Regions from separate parts of the Paenarthrobacter sp. TE4293 genome, predicted to be linked through region 1. Evidence: predicted binding sites of a transcription regulator. Region 1 holds the regulator's gene; each other region holds the start of a gene.
What was found. The regulator LexA, encoded in region 1, represses DNA repair genes until DNA is damaged. The targets are predictions, from matches to a motif close to TCGAACANNTGTTCGA.

Region 1 (5,430 bases):
GTCGATGCATCGCACCCCGACCCTGAGGGCCAGATTGCCGCTGTGCGGGCTGTTTTTACTGAGGTGGATGCCCGCAAGGTGCCCGAGATCATCGTCCTGAACAAGGTTGATGTCGCGGATCCCTTCGTCGTTGAACGCCTGAAGCAGAAGGAACCGCGTCACGCGGTTGTTTCAACACGCACTGGCCAAGGTATCGCCGAACTGCTGGAAGACATCAGCCAGTCCATTCCCCGCCCGGGAGTGCGCCTGGAACTGCTCATTCCTTACGACCGCGGCGAGATGATCAGCAAGCTGCACAGCTCAGACTCGGAGATCCTCAGCCTTGAGCATGAGGAAAACGGGACGCGCGTGGTTGTTATGGTGCGTGAGGGTCTGGCAGCCGAGTTGGAGTCTTTCGTCAGCAATGGTTGAGAAGGTGGCGGCGGACAACGTCGAGTCGGCAGGGGAGAAGGCGACCCTCGAGCTGTTGGACCGGGCCGTAGCCGGCATGGGCGGCCAAAGCCGTGCCGGCCAGCACGAAATGGCCAAGTATGTCACCCGGGCCATTGAGACGGGGGAACACCTGCTGGTCCAAGCGGGCACGGGCACAGGGAAGTCTTTGGCGTACCTGATCCCGTTGATCGCGCATTCGATGGACAGCGACAAACCGACCCTCGTGTCCACCGCCACCTTGGCACTCCAGACCCAGATTGTAGGCCGGGATCTGCCCCGCCTGCTCGAAACCATCAACCCTGCCCTTGAACGGCCCGTCAACGTGGCGCTCGTCAAGGGCAGGGCCAACTATGTCTGCCTGCAGAAACTTGAGGGCGGATTCCCCAGCGAAGAGCCGTCCGAAGGGCAGCTTTTCTCCCTGGGCGAGGACACCAGCGTCCCGCACTTTGCCGCCTCCATGGGCGGCCCGCAGTCCCAGCTGGGCAAGGAAGTGGTCCGCCTGCGCGAGTGGGCCGAAAAGACGACCACCGGCGACCGTGACGAACTCATGCCCGGCGTTACGGACCGCGCCTGGCGGCAGGTCTCCGTGACGTCCATGGAGTGCCTCGGCGCGCAAAAGTGTCCCCTCGCCGAAGAGTGCTTCAGCGAGCTGGCGCGGTCTCGGGCAGGGGAAGCCGACGTCGTGGTCACCAATCACGCGATGCTGGCCGTCAGTGCCTTTGAAGGCCTGGCTGTGTTGCCTGAGTACGACGTCGTGGTGGTCGATGAAGCACACGAATTGCAGGACCGCGTGACCGGTGCGGTCTCAGGCCAACTGTCTGTTGCCATGGTCCACGCAGCGGCTTCCAGCGCCCGCAAGCACACCGCGATTACGGTGGATGCCCTCAACGCAGCGGCCGAGCGACTGGACATGGCCATCGCCGGGGTGCCGAACGGGCTGCTGCCCAGCGGACTCAACGACGAACAGCTCGATTGCCTGGACCAGTTGCGGGACGCCACGCGCGCGGCCCTTTCCGATTCGAAGACCGACTCTTCCACCGCGGTCGACGGCGGTCGCCAACTGGCGCGCTCACGGCTCATGCTCATTCTCGAGTTGTGTGAGCGGATGCTGGCCGCGAAGGAGAACCGTGAAGTGGTGTGGTTTTCCCGTAACAGCACCTTCGACCCGCAGCAGGGCTACTCGCAACCCGACGAGACCGCCCCTGCGCTGATCAACATCGCACCACTGAGTGTGGCAGGACGCCTGCGTGAAGGCCTTTTTGCCGGTCATACCGTGGTACTCACCTCGGCAACGCTGGCGATCGGCTCGGCTTTTGAACCGGCAGCCGGTGGTCTGGGCCTGATCGGCGATGGCGCCCCCAGCTGGACGGGAATCGATGTTGGATCGCCGTTCGACTACCCCAAACAGGGGGTGTTGTATGTGGCGAAGCATCTGCCCAAGCCCGGCCGGGGCACCTCTCCCGAAGCCCTCGATGAGCTGGAAGACCTCATCCGCGCCTCCGGAGGGGGAGCGCTGTGCCTCTTTTCGTCGCGGCGCGCTGCCGAGGAGGCGGCCGATGCCATGCGGCTGCGCCTCGACGTCGACATTCTCTGCCAGGGTGAGTCCACCATGGCAGCCCTGGTGAAGCAGTTCGCCGACGAACCCGATACCTGCCTGTTCGGCACGATGTCGCTGTGGCAGGGCGTGGACGTTCCCGGCGGCTCCTGCCGTCTGGTGGTTATCGACCGCATTCCGTTCCCGCGTCCGGACGACCCCCTGATGACTGCCCGCTCACGCGCTGTGGCCCAGTCGGGAGGAAACGGATTCATGGCCGTGTCTGCCACGCACGCGGCTATCCGGTTGGCCCAGGGCGCAGGCCGCCTGATCCGATCCACGGGGGACAAAGGGGTTGTGGCAGTGCTTGATTCGCGGCTCTCGACAGAGCGCTACGGAGGCTTCCTGAGGGCCGCCCTGCCGCCATTTTGGGCGACGACGGACCGGGCAGTGGTGCGGGGAGTACTGGAGCGCCTGGGGTCAGCCAAGGCCTCCTAGGCCAGGGGGCCGTCTGTCTCCCTAAAGGGAACGCAGGACTGACACGACCTTGCCCATGATGGTGGCTTGGTCGCCAAGGATGGGTTCGTACTGGGTGTTCTGGGGGAGCAGCCACGTGTGGCCGTCGCGCTGGCGGAAAGTCTTGACCGTAGCCTCGTCGTCCAGCAGCGCGGCAACAATGTCACCGTTGATGGCGTCGTTCTGTCGTCGGACAACCACCCAGTCGCCGTCGCAAATCGCGGCGTCGATCATAGAATCACCTGCGACCTTCAGCATGAACAATTCGCCGTGTCCGACGAGTTGCCGGGGCAGAGGGAGCACGTCTTCCACCGTCTGGTCGGCCAGGATGGGACCGCCGGCCGCGATGCGTCCTACCAGGGGGACCATGGCGGTGTCGCTGGCACTGGCGAGCTCGGTCACGGCAAGGCCACCGGTACTGCGAAGAGTCGTGGGTGCTTCCACTCCCGGGATGGGGCCGCCATCGAGGGTCAACGGCATGAGGACTTCCATGGCCCGGGGGCGCTTGGGATCCCGGCGGAGGTAACCGAGCTTCTCCAGCTGGGAAAGCTGATGCGTAACACTCGACAGACTTGCCAGGCCCACGGTGTCGCCGATTTCGCGCATGCTGGGTGGGTACCCGTTGTCATTGACGGACCGCTGGATGGTTTCCAGGATCTTTTTCTGCCGAACGGTCAGGCTCTTGGGGCTCTTCTGAGGCTGTTGGCTCCGCAGGGGTGCCCCGCCGCCGGTGGCTTTCGCTGCCATGTTCGCCAATGCCTTTCCATTCCGCCCCGGAGTGTGCCCGGGGTTGTCGGGTCCGTAAAAAATGTCAGACCCTCCTGTTCCACTGAAACAGTGCTGTTTCTTCACTCAAACGTAGGGCAGCCACAGGCGTTTATCAAACATTTGTTCTAGCGAGTCTCGACACCGTTCGTTGATAAGTGCTAAAAATGTCTTAGCAAGGTTCGAATATGTGTTCTATAAATCCGAACGTGGAGCTGGATGTTCGAACTCGATGTTCGAACATCCGGTGCCGGGGGAGGGAACACACAGAATTGGCAGCCATGTACCGGGACCCGGCGCAAGGCAATAGCTCAGAAGGGCTCAGCTCATGTCCGCAATCACTACGTTCGCTGATTTTCGCACCACCCAGGCACCTGTGCGCCTGCGTCTCACCCGGCGGGGACGGATCGTCTTCTTCGGGATTCCTGCCATGCTGCTGGTGGCTGCGCTCCTGAGCCTTGCCGGTTTCATCACCTCGCCGGCAAAAGCCTCGGACTCGCAGGCGCAGCTCCGGCCGCCGGTGGCTGTGACAGTGACTGTACAGCCGGGACAGTCGCTGTGGGGTATCGCAGGCGCAGCTGCTCCTGAGCGTGATCCCCGGGATGTCATTGCCGAGATCATCCAGCTTAACGACCTTCGCGGAGGGCGTATCCAGCCCGGTCAGCAGCTGTTCGTGCCCGCAAACTAGGCCATTCGGTCGTCGTGGAACGGCCGGCCCGGCGTCACAGTTAGTCGGCAGTCCCGGCGGCCCCTTAAACTGGGTTGGTGAGTGACCAGCTTGAGCGACTTGACCGACTTCCCCTTCGGACCAACCTGCGTGGATTGAGCCCCTACGGCGCACCGCAGCTTGATGTCCCTATTCTGCTCAACGTCAACGAGAACACCCATGGCGTCCCCGCTGATGTCCAGGCGGCCATCACGGAAGCTGTCGCGGCCGCGGCCACTGGACTCAACCGCTACCCGGACCGGGAGTTTACGGAGCTCCGCACATCCTTGGCTGAGTATCTTGGCCACAGTCTCACCCCCGATAACATCTGGGCGGCCAACGGCTCCAATGAGGTTCTGCAGCAGATCCTCCAAGCCTTCGGCGGACCCGGTCGTAAGGCCCTGGGATTCCCTCCCACGTACTCCATGTACCCGCTCCTGGCCAGCGGCACGGATACCGAATACCTCCGCGGAGTCAGGGCTGACGACTACGGCCTGGACGCGGCCTCCGCTGCGGCGCAGGTGCGCGAAACCGGAGCGAACATCGTTTTCCTGTGTTCGCCCAACAATCCCACGGGAACGGGCCTGGGCCTGGATGTTGTTGAGGCTGTGTACGAGGCCGGCGAAGCCAGCCAGGCCATAGTGATCGTGGACGAGGCGTACCACGAGTTCGCCCACGACAACACGCCCAGCGCCCTGACGTTGTTGCCTGGACGCGAGCGTCTGATTGTCTCGCGCACCATGAGCAAGGCCTTCGCGCTTGCGGGCGCCCGCTTGGGCTATATGGCTGCCGCCCCCGAAGTCACCGATGCCATCCGGCTGGTCCGCCTTCCCTACCACCTGTCGGCCGTGACGCAGGCAACCGCCTTGGCGGCACTGAACCACCGCGAGGCGCTGATGGCCGACGTCGAAGACATCAAAGTCCAACGCGACCGCATTGTGACCGAACTCCTGCGCATGGGTCTCAAGCCTGCGGCTTCGGACTCCAACTACGTGTTCTTTGGTGGGTTGGAGAATCCGCACGCGATCTGGCAGGGCCTGCTGGACGCGGGCGTGCTGATCCGCGATGTCGGTATTCCAGGTCACTTGAGGGTCACTGCTGGAACCGAGAAGGAAACCACGGCCTTCCTTGAGGCGCTCGAAGCGCTGTTGGACAGCCCGGCGTCCCAGCCCGCCTAAACTTGTTGATAGACCCACCCCACTCTTCGTGTATAAGGACGTCCCAATGAGCGAAACCGGCGTTACGCCGTCCGCTGCCCGCACCGCGCGCATGGAGCGCACCACCAGTGAATCCTCCGTCCTGGTGGAGATCAACCTCGACGGGTCCGGTGTCTCGGACATCAGCACTTCCGTGCCGTTCTATGACCACATGCTGACGGCGCTGTGCAAGCACTCCCTGATTGACATGACGGTCAAGGCCACCGGTGATACGCACATCGATGCCCACCACACCGTGGAAGACGTTGCCATCACCTTCG
Region 2 (5,430 bases), on a different contig from region 1:
GCCGTCACCCAACGCGGCGGCGAGGTCGGCGGACACGTTGGACCGGCCGGCGTCGAACAGCCTGTCTTTGAGCAGTTGCCCCGCAACCTTCGCCGTCCGCTTGACGGTGGTTCGCAGTTGGGCTGTCTCGATGAGCCAGTTCATGAAAGCCGGATACCCGGCGTCCTCCACATAGAAGCCGCGGCCATCGCCGTCGTCGTCGTGGGCATCCGGAACCCTGATCGCGGTGGTGATCACCGGCCCCTTGCTTCCGGTGAGCGTTCGCACGCCCGGCCGCGAGCCGTTGGTGGGGGGAGTCTTTGCACCCATGATGAATGTCAGGAGGTCGCCGTTGCCACTGAAACGGGTGCCCAGGGCGTCGCTGAGGCCGGGAAGCGAGGCGCGGTTGCGCAGCAGCAGGAAATTGGTGCCGAACGTGCCCGCACCCAGGATGAGCCGGCGGCAATGGATGATGCGTTCGGTGAGGAGTTCGCCCTGGCGATCCGGACGGTGGACCACGTACCGGACTTCGTAGCCTCCGGCCTGCGTTCCGGCATTCAGCGGCCGGATTCCGCGGACGTCATGGAACGTACGGACGTCGGCGCCCTTGGAGGCTGCCGCTGAAACGTAGTTGTGGTCCAGCGTGTTCTTGGCGCCGGCATTGCACCCGATGTCGCATTCGCCGCTGAGAGTGCACGTAGTCCGCACCGTGGCGGGGCCATGGATGCTGCCGTAGCCGGGCAGCGGCAGCGCGTGGTTGGTCCGTGGCTCCGTGTCCGGTGCGGGGGAGAACGTAATGGCAAGGGGCGGGCGGCTGATGGAGAGGCCCAGGCTCGCCGCGGACTGCTCCATGGCCAGGGTCTTGGCCGTGTCCTTGTAGGGGTAGGGGACAGGCTGGAGCATGGCTTCGGCAGCGTCATAGTACGGATCGAGGTCTGCCCGGGTGAAGGGCCAGTTCTCGTAGCCGCCTCCGGGGATGGGAGATTCGTTGACGAACCACTTCTCGTCCTTGCGCAGCAGCACATTGGCGTAAATCAGCGAACCGCCGCCCAAGCCGCTGGACACCAGACCCTCGGTGCCACGGAACGTCCACGCATCGAAGAGCCCGTACAAGCCGCGGTCCGGGTCCCAGAAGTTCCGGCCCATCTCGGAGGGAGAGCGGGCGAAGCTGCCCGGCGGGTACGGTTTGCCGCGCTCCATGAGCACCACGGATTGCCCGGCTTCGGCCAGCCGAAGAGCAGCCACCGAGCCGCCGAAACCGGAACCCACCACCACGACGTCGACTTTTTCGATCCCATTGCCCCGGTGGCGTGGCGGATCAGAAGCGGGCTCAGACCCCGCATCCCCACTGTTCCCGGTCCCCAGACGACCCATGGCCGTTCCTCTCAGAGGAGAGCTGACTACATAGCTGCAGGTGACGGTGCCGGGCGTGGCCGGGCGATGCCTCCGCGGACTATGGGGCTTATGTTCCCACCGGGCAGGGCATCTGTAAATGAGGTGGAGTAACCGGATTCAGGAGGCGTTAGGCAATGCGGGCGTAGATCATGTCGAAGTCGTGCTCCAACGGGCCGCCGGGGTAGGTTCCGCGTTCCAAACGGGCAGTGATGGTGGTGCCGTCCTCGCTGAAACGGCCAACAAAGCGCTGGGGCCAGTCCGGACCGTCCCGAAAAAGGGTCCAAACATTATCCTTGAGCGTCATGTCGAAGATCCGGGCAACGCCCCGCGAGTCGAAATAGTGCTGCTGGAATGCTCCATCCGAGCCCGTGGCGCCAATGATGCTGACCGCGTTGGGATACTCGGGCCGCTGGACAGTGGAGCGCTGGATGAGGAAGCCCCCGTCCTCCAGCCATTCGAACGTCGTCCGGCCGGAAACTTCTTTGCCGGGGACTGTCGTGTCCCACTCGCCGACCAGGATGTTCAGTTGCTCCAACGTGGGTTTTGGATCGCGCGCCATGGCCTTACTCTCTTTCGCATCTTCGCGCCGGTAGACAGCTTCAGGGTAAGACTCGTCCGTTCCGCCGTACAGGTCCGCCGCCTGGGGTCGGAGGGTGACTTTGCTGTCGTGGCCGGCGCGGGGTGGTGCCCGGGGTGGAAGCTAGGCGCCCCGGGCGGACGGTGGCAGGATGGGCGCATGAGTCGAGTCACCTGTGATCTCACTGTTTCCCTTGACGGATTTGTTGCCGGACCCCACCAGAGCCCGGAAGAGCCGCTGGGGAAGCGTGGCGAGAGCCTGCACCGCTGGCAGTTCGAGGAGCGGGAGGCCAACGCCGCTGAGATCGCCGGCATTCTGGAAGCCGGGGCCTACATCATGGGCCGGAACATGTTTGCCGGGCCGGGGGCCGATGTGTGGTCTGAGGACTGGCGGGGTTGGTGGGGCGAGGAGCCGCCGTACCACGCACCCGTGTTCGTCCTCACCCACCACAGCCACGAACCGCTGGAGATGGAGGGTGGCACCACTTTCCACTTCGTCACCGATGGCATCGAATCGGCGTTGGCACAGGCCCGGGAAGCCGCCGGGGACAGGAATGTGGCGATTGCCGGTGGAGCCCACACTGCCCGTCAATATCTCTCGGCCGGCCTGATGGACGAGTTGCGGCTTCACATCTCGCCCGTGATCCTGGGCGGTGGCGAGCGATTGCTCGAGGACATGGGCGAGCTGAAGCTTGAACCGATCGACGTGCGCGGGACCGGCCTCGTCACCCACGTACGGTATCGGGTGGGGCACTGACATCCCGGCGTCGTCGGGGCATTATGGCCGGCGCGTGACCCTCCGCGTCTCGCGGAACTCCCCCGGCACCGTGATCGCGCCTTTCGGGGCGGCAACTGTAATGCGGTTCTTGGTGACACTGGTGACTTTATGACCCAGCTGCTCCGCGTACTCGACGATCGGTCGCGAAGCAGCCCTGTTCCGGACAATGGCGACGAGCACGACCGTGAGGAAGGCGCAGGTCACCAGTCCAGGCACCAGGATGGCGAAGACCGGGCTGATGATGCCGGCCAGGAAGAGGGCGGCACCGAGGAACCACAGCGCGATGGAGGAAAACATGTACGCGAGAACCACCTTCCCGGACCGTGCGTGTACAGCCTGCGCGCGGGCCAGTTCTTCCGGATAGCGTTCTCTGAAAACGCGTGTAATGTCCGCGCTGAGCGCGTCAGCCACATCTTTGCCCCTGGGGGTCATGGTTCTCCAATACGCGATGCACGGACCTGTCGCGGCAGCAGTGGGCGCCGGATCCAGCGACTGTAGTTACCTTGGGTACCAGCCAGGAAGGTATTCCCTTGGCCTTCCCCAAAAGTACTCGCCTTTCGCTTGGAGGCCTGAGCAACACCACCCGTGTCCCGGGCATCGGCTCGGTGGGTGGCCACAATGTCCGTCATCCGCTGTACACTCGAGTATCGAACATATATTCGAATAAAGGTGTGTTGTGGGCGTGATCGTCGGCCCCCGCGTGATAGATGCGGGCTTTTCCCTGATGTCAGTACTGCTGGCACCCATCCCGGTGGCAGCCGGGTATCCATCGCCTGCACAAGACTATTTTGATGGCCGGATCGACCTGAACGAGCACCTGATCAAGGACGTGACCAGCACTTTTGTGGTGAGGGTGACGGGGCAATCCATGGAGGGGGCCGGGATCAGCGACGGTGATGAGTTGATCGTCAACCGAGCGCTGGAGCCCAAGGACGGGTCCGTCGTCGTAGCTGTCCTCGATGGTGAGCTGACCATCAAAAGGCTTCGCATCACGCCATCCGGGGTGATCCTCCAAGCGGACAATCCACGGTACCCGGATATCCGTGTGCCGGCCCTTTCCGAGCTCACCATCTGGGGAGTTGCCACCACGTGCCTGCATCACATCTGACCAGTGCACATCTGCGCGGGCCGATTCCCGATGCGCTCTGGCAGCAACTCGGTGCTGAATTTGGCCTGCCGGGCCTGGAGGCAGTCCGCGGACGGCTGTCGCAGCTGCACGAGGATCCAGAGCCGGTGATGCAGCGGTTGGTGCGCGTCTTCTCGGCGGATGGCACGTACTGTCCGGGCTTCCAGTTCCGCGAAGACCTGTCATTGCACCCCGTGGTGCTGCGCCTGTTTGAACGGGCGATGTCCTTGGGGATTGCCCACAACTACTTTGCGGCCTGGATGGTCACCGTGTGTCCCGCCCTGCGGGACAGCAGGCCGGTGGACCAACTGGACCGCCTGGCGCCCCATGTGTTGATGGCTGCCCTGGAGCGCTCCTTCGGTTCCGGAGCAGGTGAAAGGCGCACTTGAAGATCGAATGCCCGCGTTGCGGGTCAGGGCGTCCGGCTCCTCGTCAGGGCGGCAACCAGTGCAGCCCAGCGTCTTTCTGCGTCAGCGGATACCTGGGGGTAGTGGTTGCCCGGAACCGTCACTGAGGTCCACGCGCGCCCGGATTTTTGTGCTGTGAGCACTGACTTTTGTGTGGACGCCGGCAGGACCACTTCATCACTGTCCGGGGCAATGACAATGACGGGGCCTGCGAAGGTGGGTGCGTCCGGTTCGCCACCGTGTGGAGCCAATGCAGGAAAAGCAAAGCGGGCCTCCGCCCACGTGCGGAACTCCGGGTCGTCCCCGTGCAGCAGAAGATGCTGGTGCAGGTCAATGATGGGGGACAGGGCAACCACCCGCCTCGCTTGGAGGTGCGCCGCGAGTTGAAGCCCGATCCAGGCACCAAAACTAACGCCGAGGATGGATACGGCAGAGGTGGGGCTACTCTTCAAGAGCCCGGCAACCGCATCAGCAGAAGACTGAACGGCTCCGTCCCAGTTATGCCAGGCCTGCTCTTGAAAGGCGACGCCGAACCCTGCGGAGCCAGGGTAATTCACCATCAGTAGGTCAAAACCCGCATCAAGGAGTTTGCGATACGTGCCGCCAAATCTCAGATCATCGAGCTCGTGACTGTCAGGACCTCCGTGCAGGCAGACCAGGAGTTCCCCGGCGCCAGGTTGCCGACCTTGAACGTAAACGCACGGCAGGCCCGCCAAGGTGAGGTGAACAGCCCGCAGATCGACCCGTTCCGAGGCGATCCCGGCAAACACCCCGCGGCTGGTGCGCCAGGAGGAACCCTGCACAAGGCCGGTGGATCGGATCACGGGATCAACGTCCGCTCCCATGGCAAATACCTGCGACGTTGCGGCTTCGGTACCGTCAAACGTGAAGAATCCATCCTTGGGAGCCATGTGGAGAAGGCGTTGTCCCAAGGCGGAATGGATGGCATATGCCGTGATCCGCGTATCGGATGCGGCGAGGGAAATGATGTTCCAGCCCGCAGGGGCTGCGATATCTTGGACGTCTGTGCCGCTCACCAGCGAAAACAAGCTTCCTGTCTTGTCCGACCGCCTGACCACGGCAAAGTCGGAGGTCACCGAAATGACAGATCCCGGTCCATTCCGGACCGGGATCCCGTGCAGGGCAGTGCTCCACCCGGTATCAGACTC
Region 3 (5,430 bases), on a different contig from region 1:
CGCCGGCCTGCCCTTCAGTACCACCTACCGCCTGCTGGGCTCCCTGACGCGTGACGGCTTTGTGGATTACGAGCCGGACGGTCGCCGTTATCACCTTGGTCTGCGCGTCTTCCAGCTCGGCCAGCGGGTATCGAACCACCACGGCTTCGCGGCCACTGCGCTGCCGGTGCTGCAGCGCGTCACCGAGCGCACGCATGAGGCCACCATCTTGTCCGTGCGCGACGGCAACCACCACCTGACGGTCAACAAAGTGGACGGCCCCAAGACCTTCCGCGTCACCAGCGACCCCGGCCACCTCGGGGCGCTGCACACCACGTCGGTGGGCAAGGCCATTGTGGCTTTCGAGGAGGAGATCGAGCGGAAACGCCTCCTGGAGGAGCTGCCCCTGGATCCCCTCACGGAGCGCTCCATCACCGACCGCGACGCCTTCCGTGAGGAAATCGAGCAGGTGCGCCGGCAGGGCTACGCGGTCATGGACGAGGAGAACGAGATCGGTATGCGCGCAGTCGCCGTGCCGGTCCTCAATTCGCAGGGCCACGCTTTCGCATCCATCGCCGTGGCGGTGCCGGTCTTCCGCCTCGCCATGGAGGAGCTCATCGCCCATGTGCCCACCCTGCAGGAAGCCGCGGCGGAACTCGCGGCCCGCCTGCCCCGGCGCTAGCTGGCCAATCCCTTACAAACGTTCGCGATAAGAACAAGCGTGCGGAATATGAACACTTGTAGTAACCTCGATAACACCCGGTCAAGCGGCGCTCCGAAAAAGCGCCAAAAGCCCGCGGTGCTGAAGTCAAAGGAGCTTTAGGATGAGCAACCGAGCCGAGTCCGTTCTGGTGGGCCTCATAGGCGAAGGCGTCATGCCCTCGCTCACGCCGCCCATGCATGAACGCGAAGCCGATGTGCAGGGCCTTCGCTTGCTGTACCGCCCCATCGACCTGCTGGAACTCGCGTTGCCGGCCACCGCCGTCGGGGATCTCCTGACCGCAGCCCAGCGCATGGGCTTCAACGGCCTCAACATCACGCACCCCTGCAAGCAGCTGGTGCTGGGACACCTCGACGAAATTTCCGACGACGCCGCGCGCCTGGGTGCCGTCAATACAGTCCTGATTAAGGACGGCCGGTTGATCGGCCACAACACAGACTTCTCCGGTTTCGGCGCTGCGCTCGCCACCGGTCTGCCGAACGCCAAACTTGACCGCGTGGTCCAGCTGGGTGCGGGCGGTGCCGGTTCCGCCGTCGCCTATGCGCTCCTCACGGCCGGTGTCACCACGCTGGACCTCGTGGACATGGACCCTGACCGCGCTGCCGAACGTGCCGCAGAACTCGGCGGACTCTTCCCGGCAGCCACCGTTACCCCGCGAAGCACCACGGATCTGGGCGGCATCATGCCCCTGGCCGACGGCCTGGTCCACTGCACTCCCATCGGAATGGCGGCTCACCCCGGACTTCCCCTGGACATCGAACTGCTGGAACCTCGCCACTGGGTTGCGGACATCGTCTACCGTCCCATCGAGACGCAGCTGGTCCGGGAGGCCCGCGCCAAGGGTTGTGACGTCCTCGACGGCGGCCGGATGGCGGTGGGCCAGGCGGCAGACGCCTTCCAGCTCATCACCGGACGCGAAGCTGATCGTGAACGGATGCGGGCACACTTCCTCGAGCTCATCGCCGTGGAAGATGCGGCGGCGGCGCGCGGACCCGAGCTGGCGAAGGCGGACAACTGATGCGCACCGGTATCGCCACGGTCTGCCTGTCCGGCACGCTGAAGGAGAAAATGCAGGCCTGTGCCATCGCGGGCTTCGACGGCATCGAGATCTTCGAACAGGACCTGGTCACGTCCCCCCACAGCCCGGAGGACGTGCGGAAAATGGCCGCGGACCTCGGCTTGGGCCTGGATCTTTACCAGCCGTTCCGCGACTTCGACGGCGTCACCCAGGACCTGCTGGAGGCCAACCTCAAGCGCGCCGAGGCCAAGTTCAACCTCATGGAACGCCTTGGCATGGACACCATCCTGGTGTGCTCCAACGTCGCCACGGCCACCATTGATGATGATGACCTCAGGGCCGAGCAGCTGGCCGAACTGGCCGGACTCGCGGGGGACCACGGGGTCAAAGTTGCCTACGAAGCGCTGGCCTGGGGCAAGTACGTCAACGACTACGAACACGCGTACCGCCTGGTGGAGATGGTGGACCACCCCAACCTCGGCACCTGCCTGGACTCGTTCCACATCCTGTCCCGCGATTGGGACACAGCGCCGATCGAGGACATCAACGCGGAGAAGATCTTCTTCGTCCAGGTTGCCGACGCACCCAAGCTCTCCATGGACGTACTCTCCTGGAGCCGCCACTACCGCGTCTTCCCCGGTGAAGGGCAGTTCGAGCTCGCCAAGTTCATGGGCCACGTTGTCCGCGCTGGCTACACAGGACCGGTCTCGCTGGAAGTCTTCAACGACGTCTTCCGCCAGTCCGATACCGAGCGCACCGCCGTGGATGCCATGCGATCCCTGATCTGGCTGGAGGAGCAGAGCGCCAAATGGCTCGCCGGCACCGCTTTGGAAACTGAGACCGCCGCGGGCAACGGCAGTGCGTCCCGCCGTCGTTATCCCATGGAGTTGGCCACGCTGCCCAAGGTGAACGAGCCCGCCGGCTTCAACTTCGCCGAGGTCAAGGCCGACGACACCGCGCAGCTGGAGAAGCTCCTGGGCCAGCTCGGCTTCGAGTTCGAAGGCCGCCACCGCACCAAGGACGTCCAGCTCTGGACCATGGGCCAGGCCCGCGTGATCATCAACGAGCAAGCGGCATCGCACACGGAACCGGCGATCGCCGCGTTGGGGTTCGACGTCGACTCTCCAGTCATTGCCTCCGCTCGCGCCCAGCAACTCAAGGCTCCCGTGGTGGCCCGCAAGGTCCAGGCCGACGAGGAAGTCTTCCAAGGCATCTCGGCGCCGGACTCCACCGAGATTTTCCTGTGCCAGGGCAGCCCGGACGGCACCGCCGCCTGGACGCACGAGTTTGGGGAGGGGCTGGAGCACTCAGCCGCGCAACGGAACGCGGTCATCGACCACGTCAACCTCGCCCAGCCGTGGCAACACTTCGACGAGGCAGTCCTCTTCTACACCAGTGCACTGGCCTTGGAACCCCAGCCGTTCGCCGAAGTCCCGAGCCCCAGCGGCCTGGTCCGCTCGCAGGTCATGAAGACCAGCAACGGTGCGGTCAGGCTGGTCCTCAACCTGGCGCCGGCCCAGCAAGCCCAGGAAACGGCACGCAAAACGTACCAGGAACACATTGCCTTCGCCGTGGACGACCTCGTGGCCACGGCCCGGTCCGCCCACGATCGTGGCTTGGAGTTCCTGCAGATTCCGGCCAACTATTACGAGGACCTGGATGCACGGTTCGATCTCGAACCCGGCTTCCTGGCCACCCTCAAGGAGCTCAACCTCCTGTATGACCGGGACGCCAACGGCGAATTCCTCCACTTCTACACCGCCACCGTGGGCAGTGTGTTCTTCGAAATGGTGGAACGCCGCGGCGACTACGACGGCTACGGGGCGCCCAACGCCCCGGTACGGCACGCCGTCCAATACGACTCGCTCCACCGGGTGTAAGCCCACTGCCCTGAGCCATCGAGAGAACACATCAACCGAAAGGAGCCGGCCGTGCCGCAAGAACAAACAGCACAGGCGCTCGAATCCGAGGAACTCGTGCCGCCCGCTGAGCCACACGCCGCCCACCATGCCAAGAAGGTGGAAACCCAAGCCGATCTCAGTGCTGAGATCAAGGGCATTGGGGACCGTTACGCCGAGGCACTGAAGAACGGCAAGGGGCCGGAGACCATGCCGCGCCTGGACTACGCGCCGTACCGCAGCAGCATCCTGCGCCACCCCACCAAGAGCCTGCACCACGCGGACCCGGAGACCATTGAGCTCTACTCGCCGGCGTTCGGCCACCAGGATGTGCACGCCCTGGAATCCGACCTGACCATCCAGCACAACGGTGAACCGCAGGGTGAGCGCATCATCGTCGCCGGCCGTGTCCTCGATGGCGACGGCCGCCCGGTGGCCGGCCAGCTCGTGGAGATCTGGCAGGCCAACGCATCAGGCCGCTACATCCACAAACGCGACCAGCACCCCGCACCGCTTGACCCGAACTTCACCGGCGTCGGCCGTTGCATCACCGGTGACGACGGCTCGTACAGCTTTACCACCATCAAGCCCGGCGCCTACCCGTGGAAGAATCACCTGAACGCCTGGCGTCCCGCGCACATTCACTTCTCCATGTTCGGCTCGGAGTTCACGCAGCGGATCGTCACCCAGATGTACTTCCCCGGTGACCAGCTCTTCCCGCTGGACCCCATCTACCAGTCGATCGTGGACCAGGATGCCCGTGACCGCCTGGTGGCCCAGTACGACCATGAACTCACCAGCCCCGAGTGGGCCCTCGGCTACAAGTGGGACATCATCCTGACCGGTTCCAAGCGGACCTGGACCGAAAACGAAGCGTACGGCGACGCCGGGGACGAGGAGTAAGCGCATGAGCAAGCTGGCACCCACACCGGGCCAAACCGTCGGCCCTTTCTACGGCTACGCACTTCCCTTCACCAAGGACAACGAACTCCTGGCCCCCGGCAGCCCCGGCAGCATCCGCCTCCAGGGCACGGTGTACGACGGCGCCGGCAACGCCATCCCGGACGCCATCCTGGAGATCTGGCAGCCGGACTCCGAAGGCAACATCGTCCAGCGCACCGGCTCCTTGGTCCGCGACGGCTACACGTTCACCGGCTGGGGCCGCGGCTCCGTTGGCAACTCCGGCGTGTACACCTTCACCACCGTCAACCCCGGCCCGCTTAAGCCGGGCGCAGCGCCGTTCATCTCCGTGGCCGTGTTTGCCCGAGGCCTCATGAACCGCCTCTTCACCCGCGTCTACCTGCCGGAGAACGAGGAAGCCCTGGCCAACGATCCTTTGCTGAGCTCCCTGGACCCCGAGCGCCGCAAGACACTCATCGCCCGCCGCGACCCTGACGGTGGCCTCACCTGGGACATCCGCTTGCAGGGCGGCGAAGAGACCGTGTTCCTGGATTTCCAGCAGGACGGTTCGCTGGACATTAACACGGAAAACCCCGCATGACCGACGGCGACTTCGGCCTCCTCAGCCCCGTCTCGGCGTCGCCCGCTGTGGCGGCGCTGACGGGCGACCGTGCCGTGATGGCGGCAATCCTCGACGTCGAGGCCTCCTGGGCTGCCGTCCTTGAGGAGGCGGGGCTCGTTGCCGCCGGATCCGCCGCCGTGGTGGCCGAAGCCGCCGACCCCGGCTCCTACGATGCCGCATCCTTGGCGGAGCGTGCGCAGGGTGGCGCGAACCCGGTGATTCCCCTGCTCGGGGACCTGCGTTCCCGCGTGAAATCCTTGGACTCGGCGGGGATTGGCGCCGGCAAGGCCGT
Region 4 (5,430 bases), on a different contig from region 1:
GCGCCCCAAGCAAAAGAGAATCCTCCGACGACTGCCATGACGGCGTATCCGATGCCGAAGGCGACGAGCGCACCGAGTTGTTCAAAATAAAGAGGCTGGGCAATCTTGGACATCCACATGCCGCCGGCGAAAAGAACCGTAAACAGCCCGAGTTGACCGCGTAGTCCCACCCTCATGCCGAATAGCTCAAGATTGCTTCGCGGTTGGCTGTCAGCACTTCAGATTCCGGGAAAAGAGCCAATCCTGTTTCCAGCGGCTCCAGTGCATCAGCGAAACGACCCTGACGGATCAGGATCTCTGCGGCGAGGGAGGCGCGGCGTTCAGCCTCGCTTTGGGCCAGATCGCCGCCGATCCAGCCATCACTGTGCTGGGCTGCTTCGTCCACACGTCCGGCCAGCACGAGGCTGTAGACCAGATCTGTGGTGTGGGCATGAGTTCGGGGGGCCAGGGAAGCGGCCCGTGCATGCGCGGCCGCGGCCTCGTTGTGCCTGCCGAGTTCCCCTTCGTATACTCCGGTCAGCCCCCACGCGGATGCCAGGGTCTGATCGAGCTCGAGAGCGGTTCTGCATGCATCCAGTGCCTTGGCGAAATCGCCCGCCGCAGCAAGGCATTTCGCAGCTTCCAAATGGTACTCAGGCATGTGGGGGTCAACGTCCAGAAGCTCAGCGTACGTTGATATCGCGGCGGCCAGATCTCCGGATTGCTTGTGGCACTGCGCGAGGTTGTAGATCAGGACCGACCTGTGAATCGCCACTTTCTCGCCGGTCAGTGTCAGCTTGTCGATTCCCCAGCGAAGGAGCCGGACTGCTTCATCCACGTTGCCTTGACGAAAAAGGATGAGCGCGAGCCCGTTCCGGTTGAACACCTCATCGAAAACGACGTTGTCATCTTCCCGGTTGTCCGGCATCAGATCTTGAATGATGGCGTAGGCCTGATTCAGCAGCGCTTCACTCCGCTCAAGGCTCCTCAACCCGGCCGGGTGGTGCCGGGCGTACAACATGGCTTTCCCATAGAGAGCTCGCACGGCGTCGAGCGGTTCCCCGGCATCGCTCCAGCGGTCGTAGTAGAACTCGGCCTGGATGGTTGCATCCATCATGGCGCTGGCCAGGGCCAAAAGGTTCCACACGCGTGGTGACTGATCAACCTCTTGCAGCCTTTGCCCCAGAGCCAGGGCAGTCCAGGCATCACCCGAGTTGACGTAGTCAAACGCCAGGGATGCCAGGCGGGCGGCGTTTTCGGTCAGGGACGGCTCTCCAAGCAGGGCGAGCAATGCTCGCTCTTCTTCCTCGACCGGGACAACAGCTGCCCGGTTCAGGGTGTCAACTTTCATCTGGACGGACCAGCCGCAAACCCGGACTGCGACATCAAGGAAGTCCCGGCTCGCTTGGTCCATCTCAAGGGCGTCCACCACCACGATTTCCACTGGCCCATGCGTCCGCTCGATGTACTGGGCAATCTTTATGTAACTCCGCTGGGCTCTCTGCTGCTGAAAGAAGCGGATCTGCTCACTCGATGTTGCCGCGTCCGTCAGGCTGGCTGATCCAGCCCTGACCTTTGCCGACAAGGTGGTGTTCAGCGGGTAGAGGAGGCGAAGACTCTGTGAGAGTTCGTCCGGGTGCGCGGAAGGAGTCAATCCGAAATTCCGGAGTATGGCCTTGACGATGCCAAATGAAATAGGGGAATTGTGTGATGCGCTGACGCAGAACAAGAAAGGTCCTTAGATATGAAAAGGCAGGGGTGCCGGCTCTGAACCGACACCCCTGAAGCGGGAACTAGAGTGTTGCTTTGCCGCCGTAAAGGACCGCGAAATCGATCTTCTGTTCCTTGGGCTTTTCGATCTTGAGCTGCACTGATTTCCCCAATCAATAAATGAGTACAGCCTGCTGCTGTGCTCCGTAAGGAAGCTAACACACATTTATTGACCGTCAAAGTCATATGCTTGTTGATTTTTTTTGGATCACTCATAGCCCTCGCCGTGCCGCACTTGGCGGACTTTGGGGCACATCTTCCGCTTCCTTGCGGCGGGAGATGTGGGGGATCCCGTCCGCGCTGCTTCATGCCCTGGTGGAGCTCCTGGATGCAGGGGGCAGGTGTGTTTTTGTCGGTGGGCGGCGATACAGTGAGAGTATTCGAATATATCTTCGAATGCATGGCGTGTCCTGCGTACGAATGTGGGCGGGCGTGCTACAGCCAGTCAAGGAGGGGAATGTCCAAGCCAGCACTGATGCATCGGATGCAGGAGATCGCCCACGTGGATATCAACTGCTTCTATGCGTCGGCGGAGCGTGCATTCAACCCGGCGTTGGAAGGCAAGCCGCTGATCGTGCTGTCCAACAACGACGGCTGTGCCGTCACCAGGTCGCCGGAGGCCAAAAAGCTGGGGATTGGGTTGGGGGAGCCATGGTTCAAACTTGCTCCGCGGGCCAAGGAGTGGGGCCTTATTGCTCTCTCAAGCAACTACGAACTGTATGGCGACATCAGTTCGCGTGTCATGGAACTTCTGGCCCGCTACTCGGCGTGGCAGGAGGTCTACTCCATCGATGAAGCATTTCTCGGCGTGAAGGGCCGCCCGGAGGACCTGGTGGAACTGGGACGTACCATCAAAGCTGCGTGCCAACGTCATGTCGGCGTGCCCGTGTGCGTGGGAATCGCGCGCACCAAGACCCTGGCGAAGCTGGCCAATAAATGGGCCAAACACAACCCGGCTTTCAAGGGAGTGTGCCGCTGGGATTCGATCCCTGAGGCCCAACGCGAAGCGCTGATGGCGCGGCTCTCCGTGATTGAAATCTGGGGCGTTGCCACCAGGCTCACCAAACGCCTCAACGCCATGGGTATTTTCTCCATCCTGGACTTGGTCCGGGCCGATCCCGTGGCGTTGCGGGACAAGTTCTCCATCGTCATGATGCGCACGGTCCTGGAACTGCAGGGTACCCCGTGCATCCCCATGGAAGAGGAAAGGATCGGGAGGGACCAGTTGATCTTCTCCCGCTCCTTTTCTACGCCCATCACGAGGACGGCCCAGCTGCGGCAGGTGCTGAGCGTCTATGGCCAGATGGCCAGTGCCAGGCTGGCCAAGCATGACCTCCAAGCCACGTTACTGACTGCCTTCGCTGCCACTTCCTTCTATAACCCGAACGACAAATCGTTCCCCAGTGTTACCGTCAGACTGCCCATGCCCACGTCGGATCCCGTGCTGCTGACGAAGGCCGCACATGCGTTGGTTCCCAAAATCCAGGAAGGCGTGAAATACGCCAAAGCCGGGATCATGGTCACAGACCTTCGCCCCAGCGGAAACCAGAAGCCCTTGGAGATCTTCGAGAACCGCCATGAGGAGCGCGGAATCGGCCCGCTACTGGAGCAAGTCAGCAAGCGGTACGGCCGCGGTTCCATCGGGTTGGGCCACGCGGGCATCAAGGGTGGACCGGATTGGTCCATGAAACGTGACATGCTCAGCCCCCGGTACACCACCCATTGGGACGAGCTTCCCTTGGTGAAGGCGGCTTAGCGGGGTGACCCGAGGCCGGTTGGCTCGAAAGCTAGGCGCGGAGCCGGTAACCGCGCTTCACCACGGTTTCCACCAGCTTGCCGTCCGGGAGGGAGGACCTGAGCCGGCTCACTGTCATGTCCAGGGCATGCACGGAACCACGCAGGTCCAACAGATCGGAGAGCGCTTCACGGGACAGGACAGCTCCACCCGCACCAAGCAGCGCCCGCAGCAGCAAGAGGGGAGCCGGTGCAAGGTCCACCACTTCACCGTTGATCCGCAGGCAGCGCCCGCGCAGTTCGATGGTGGCGCTCCTGGTTTCCAACCGGCGCACGTGGTTCAGGGACAGGTGCTCGGTCACCAGGCGGATCAGCGCGCCCATGCGGTAACGGTCCGGGATCAGCGGCGCCAGACCGGCGTCGACCAATGGTTGTGCGGTGACCGGCCCAACAGCGGCAACCGTCACGGGGCCCTTGAGGGCCTCGATGAGCGGCCGGTAGAGGCCCATTTCGTGAGCCGTGCTCCACATCGCGTCTACGGCAGGTGCGCTGGTGAATGTCAGTACATCCAGGTTGCCGCCCACCACTGCCTCGATCAGGCGGGGCAGCTTGTCTTCACCGTCGGGCTTCACCCAGCGGTAGGGGGTCACCGTCAGCACGGTGGCGCCGGACATGCGGAGCCGTTCCAGCTGGCGGACATCCGTGTAGCCATGCAGCTGCACGGCCACGGTCTTGCCGCGCACGCCTTCGGCCAGGAGCATGTCCACCAAGGTGGCGGTGGTTTCGTCACTGCTGATGCCGACGTCGGCAAGACCTGCAGCGCGCACGGCGCCGCGGGCTTTGGGCCCACGGACGAACATGCGGCAGGCAGACAAGGCTTCCAGGAGTTGTTCACCGATGCCGAAAGAGTCAGCGGCCTCGCACCAGCGCCGCATGCCGTAGGCCGTGGTGGCGATGCAGATGTCCGGCTTGGCAGCAATGATGGTGCGGGTGTCCTCAATGAGGACCATGTCTTCCTGGACCGGGGCGATCTTCAGGGCGGGGGCGTGCAACACACTTGCGCCGCGGCGTTCCAATGCCTCAATGAGGTCACGGGAACGGCGGTGCGAGGTGACGCCGATGCGGAATCCATCCAGCGGCGCGTCGGCGGCTTCGGCAACTTCCGGAGCGGCAGCAGCGTCGTGGACTTCGATGGCACGTGCAACAGTCATGTGTTCTTACCTTCAGGCTTCAAGAAGCGAAGCCGCCAGGCGGCTCAGTTCAGCGGATGCTTCAGCATGATTTCGGTTGGCTTCAGCCACACGGACCACCTCGCCGATGACCAGCACAGCCGGGTTGCTGCAACCGGTGGCTGCTGTTTCGATCGTACCCAGATCGGCGATCGTGGTGCGCTGACCCGGTCGGTAACCACGTTCCACCACGGCCATGGGCATGTCCGGATCCATGCCCGCCCGGCGCAGGCCTGCCGCAAGTTGGGGAAGGGTTCCGATGCCCATCAGGACCACAATCGTTCCCCCCAGACCGGCAAGGTGGGTGTGTTCCTTCTCGGTCAAGGGTGCATGGCCGGACACAACGGTGAACATGTGGCTCACTTCGCGGTGCGTCACCGGAATCCCGGCTGCTGCGGGAACAGAAATGGCACTGGTGACACCGGAGATAACCCGCACCGGGACTCCGGCGGCAACACAGGCGGCCACTTCCTCGCCGCCGCGACCGAAGACGTACGGATCGCCGCCCTTGAGCCGGACCACGTTCCTGCCCAACAGTGCAGCTTCGACCATGAGCTTCTCGATGTCACGCTGCGTCACCTTGTGGAGGCCCGGTTGTTTTCCGACATCCACCAGTTCAGCAGATGTCAGGTCCGCCAACTCCTGGTACGGGGCCAAACGGTCGTAGAACACGACGTCGGCATCCCGCAGGGCGTCCACGGCACCCACCGTGAGCAGA

Region 2: QF015_RS03845 (LexA family protein) is a predicted target of LexA. The motif match lies at 3,376-3,391, and genes of this name have one in related genera.
Region 3: QF015_RS19000 (shikimate dehydrogenase) is a predicted target of LexA. The motif match lies at 691-706, and genes of this name have one in related genera.
Region 4: QF015_RS03820 (Y-family DNA polymerase) is a predicted target of LexA. The motif match lies at 2,130-2,145, and genes of this name have one in related genera.

The regions. Positions count from the first base shown of each region.
Region 1 is NZ_JBNJRY010000009.1:50,495-55,924, reverse strand. It holds gene hflX (GTPase HflX) at 1-411, shown strand, start outside; gene QF015_RS17605 (ATP-dependent DNA helicase) at 404-2,464, shown strand; gene lexA (transcriptional repressor LexA) at 2,486-3,229, opposite strand; gene QF015_RS17595 (LysM peptidoglycan-binding domain-containing protein) at 3,576-3,935, shown strand; gene QF015_RS17590 (histidinol-phosphate transaminase) at 4,013-5,131, shown strand; gene hisB (imidazoleglycerol-phosphate dehydratase HisB) at 5,178-5,430, shown strand, end outside.
Region 2 is NZ_JBNJRY010000002.1:91,822-97,251, reverse strand. It holds gene QF015_RS03865 (GMC family oxidoreductase) at 1-1,353, opposite strand, end outside; gene QF015_RS03860 (hypothetical protein) at 1,502-1,933, opposite strand; gene QF015_RS03855 (dihydrofolate reductase family protein) at 2,111-2,707, shown strand; gene QF015_RS03850 (hypothetical protein) at 2,729-3,160, opposite strand; gene QF015_RS03845 (LexA family protein) at 3,405-3,836, shown strand; gene QF015_RS03840 (hypothetical protein) at 3,818-4,243, shown strand; gene QF015_RS03835 (alpha/beta fold hydrolase) at 4,267-5,430, opposite strand, start outside.
Region 3 is NZ_JBNJRY010000010.1:132,632-138,061, forward strand. It holds gene QF015_RS18995 (IclR family transcriptional regulator) at 1-661, shown strand, start outside; gene QF015_RS19000 (shikimate dehydrogenase) at 804-1,718, shown strand; gene QF015_RS19005 (bifunctional sugar phosphate isomerase/epimerase/4-hydroxyphenylpyruvate dioxygenase family protein) at 1,718-3,598, shown strand; gene pcaH (protocatechuate 3,4-dioxygenase subunit beta) at 3,650-4,519, shown strand; gene pcaG (protocatechuate 3,4-dioxygenase subunit alpha) at 4,524-5,117, shown strand; gene QF015_RS19020 (lyase family protein) at 5,114-5,430, shown strand, end outside.
Region 4 is NZ_JBNJRY010000002.1:84,889-90,318, reverse strand. It holds gene QF015_RS03830 (MFS transporter) at 1-176, opposite strand, end outside; gene QF015_RS03825 (tetratricopeptide repeat protein) at 173-1,633, opposite strand; gene QF015_RS03820 (Y-family DNA polymerase) at 2,207-3,505, shown strand; gene QF015_RS03815 (uroporphyrinogen-III synthase) at 3,537-4,694, opposite strand; gene cobA (uroporphyrinogen-III C-methyltransferase) at 4,707-5,430, opposite strand, start outside.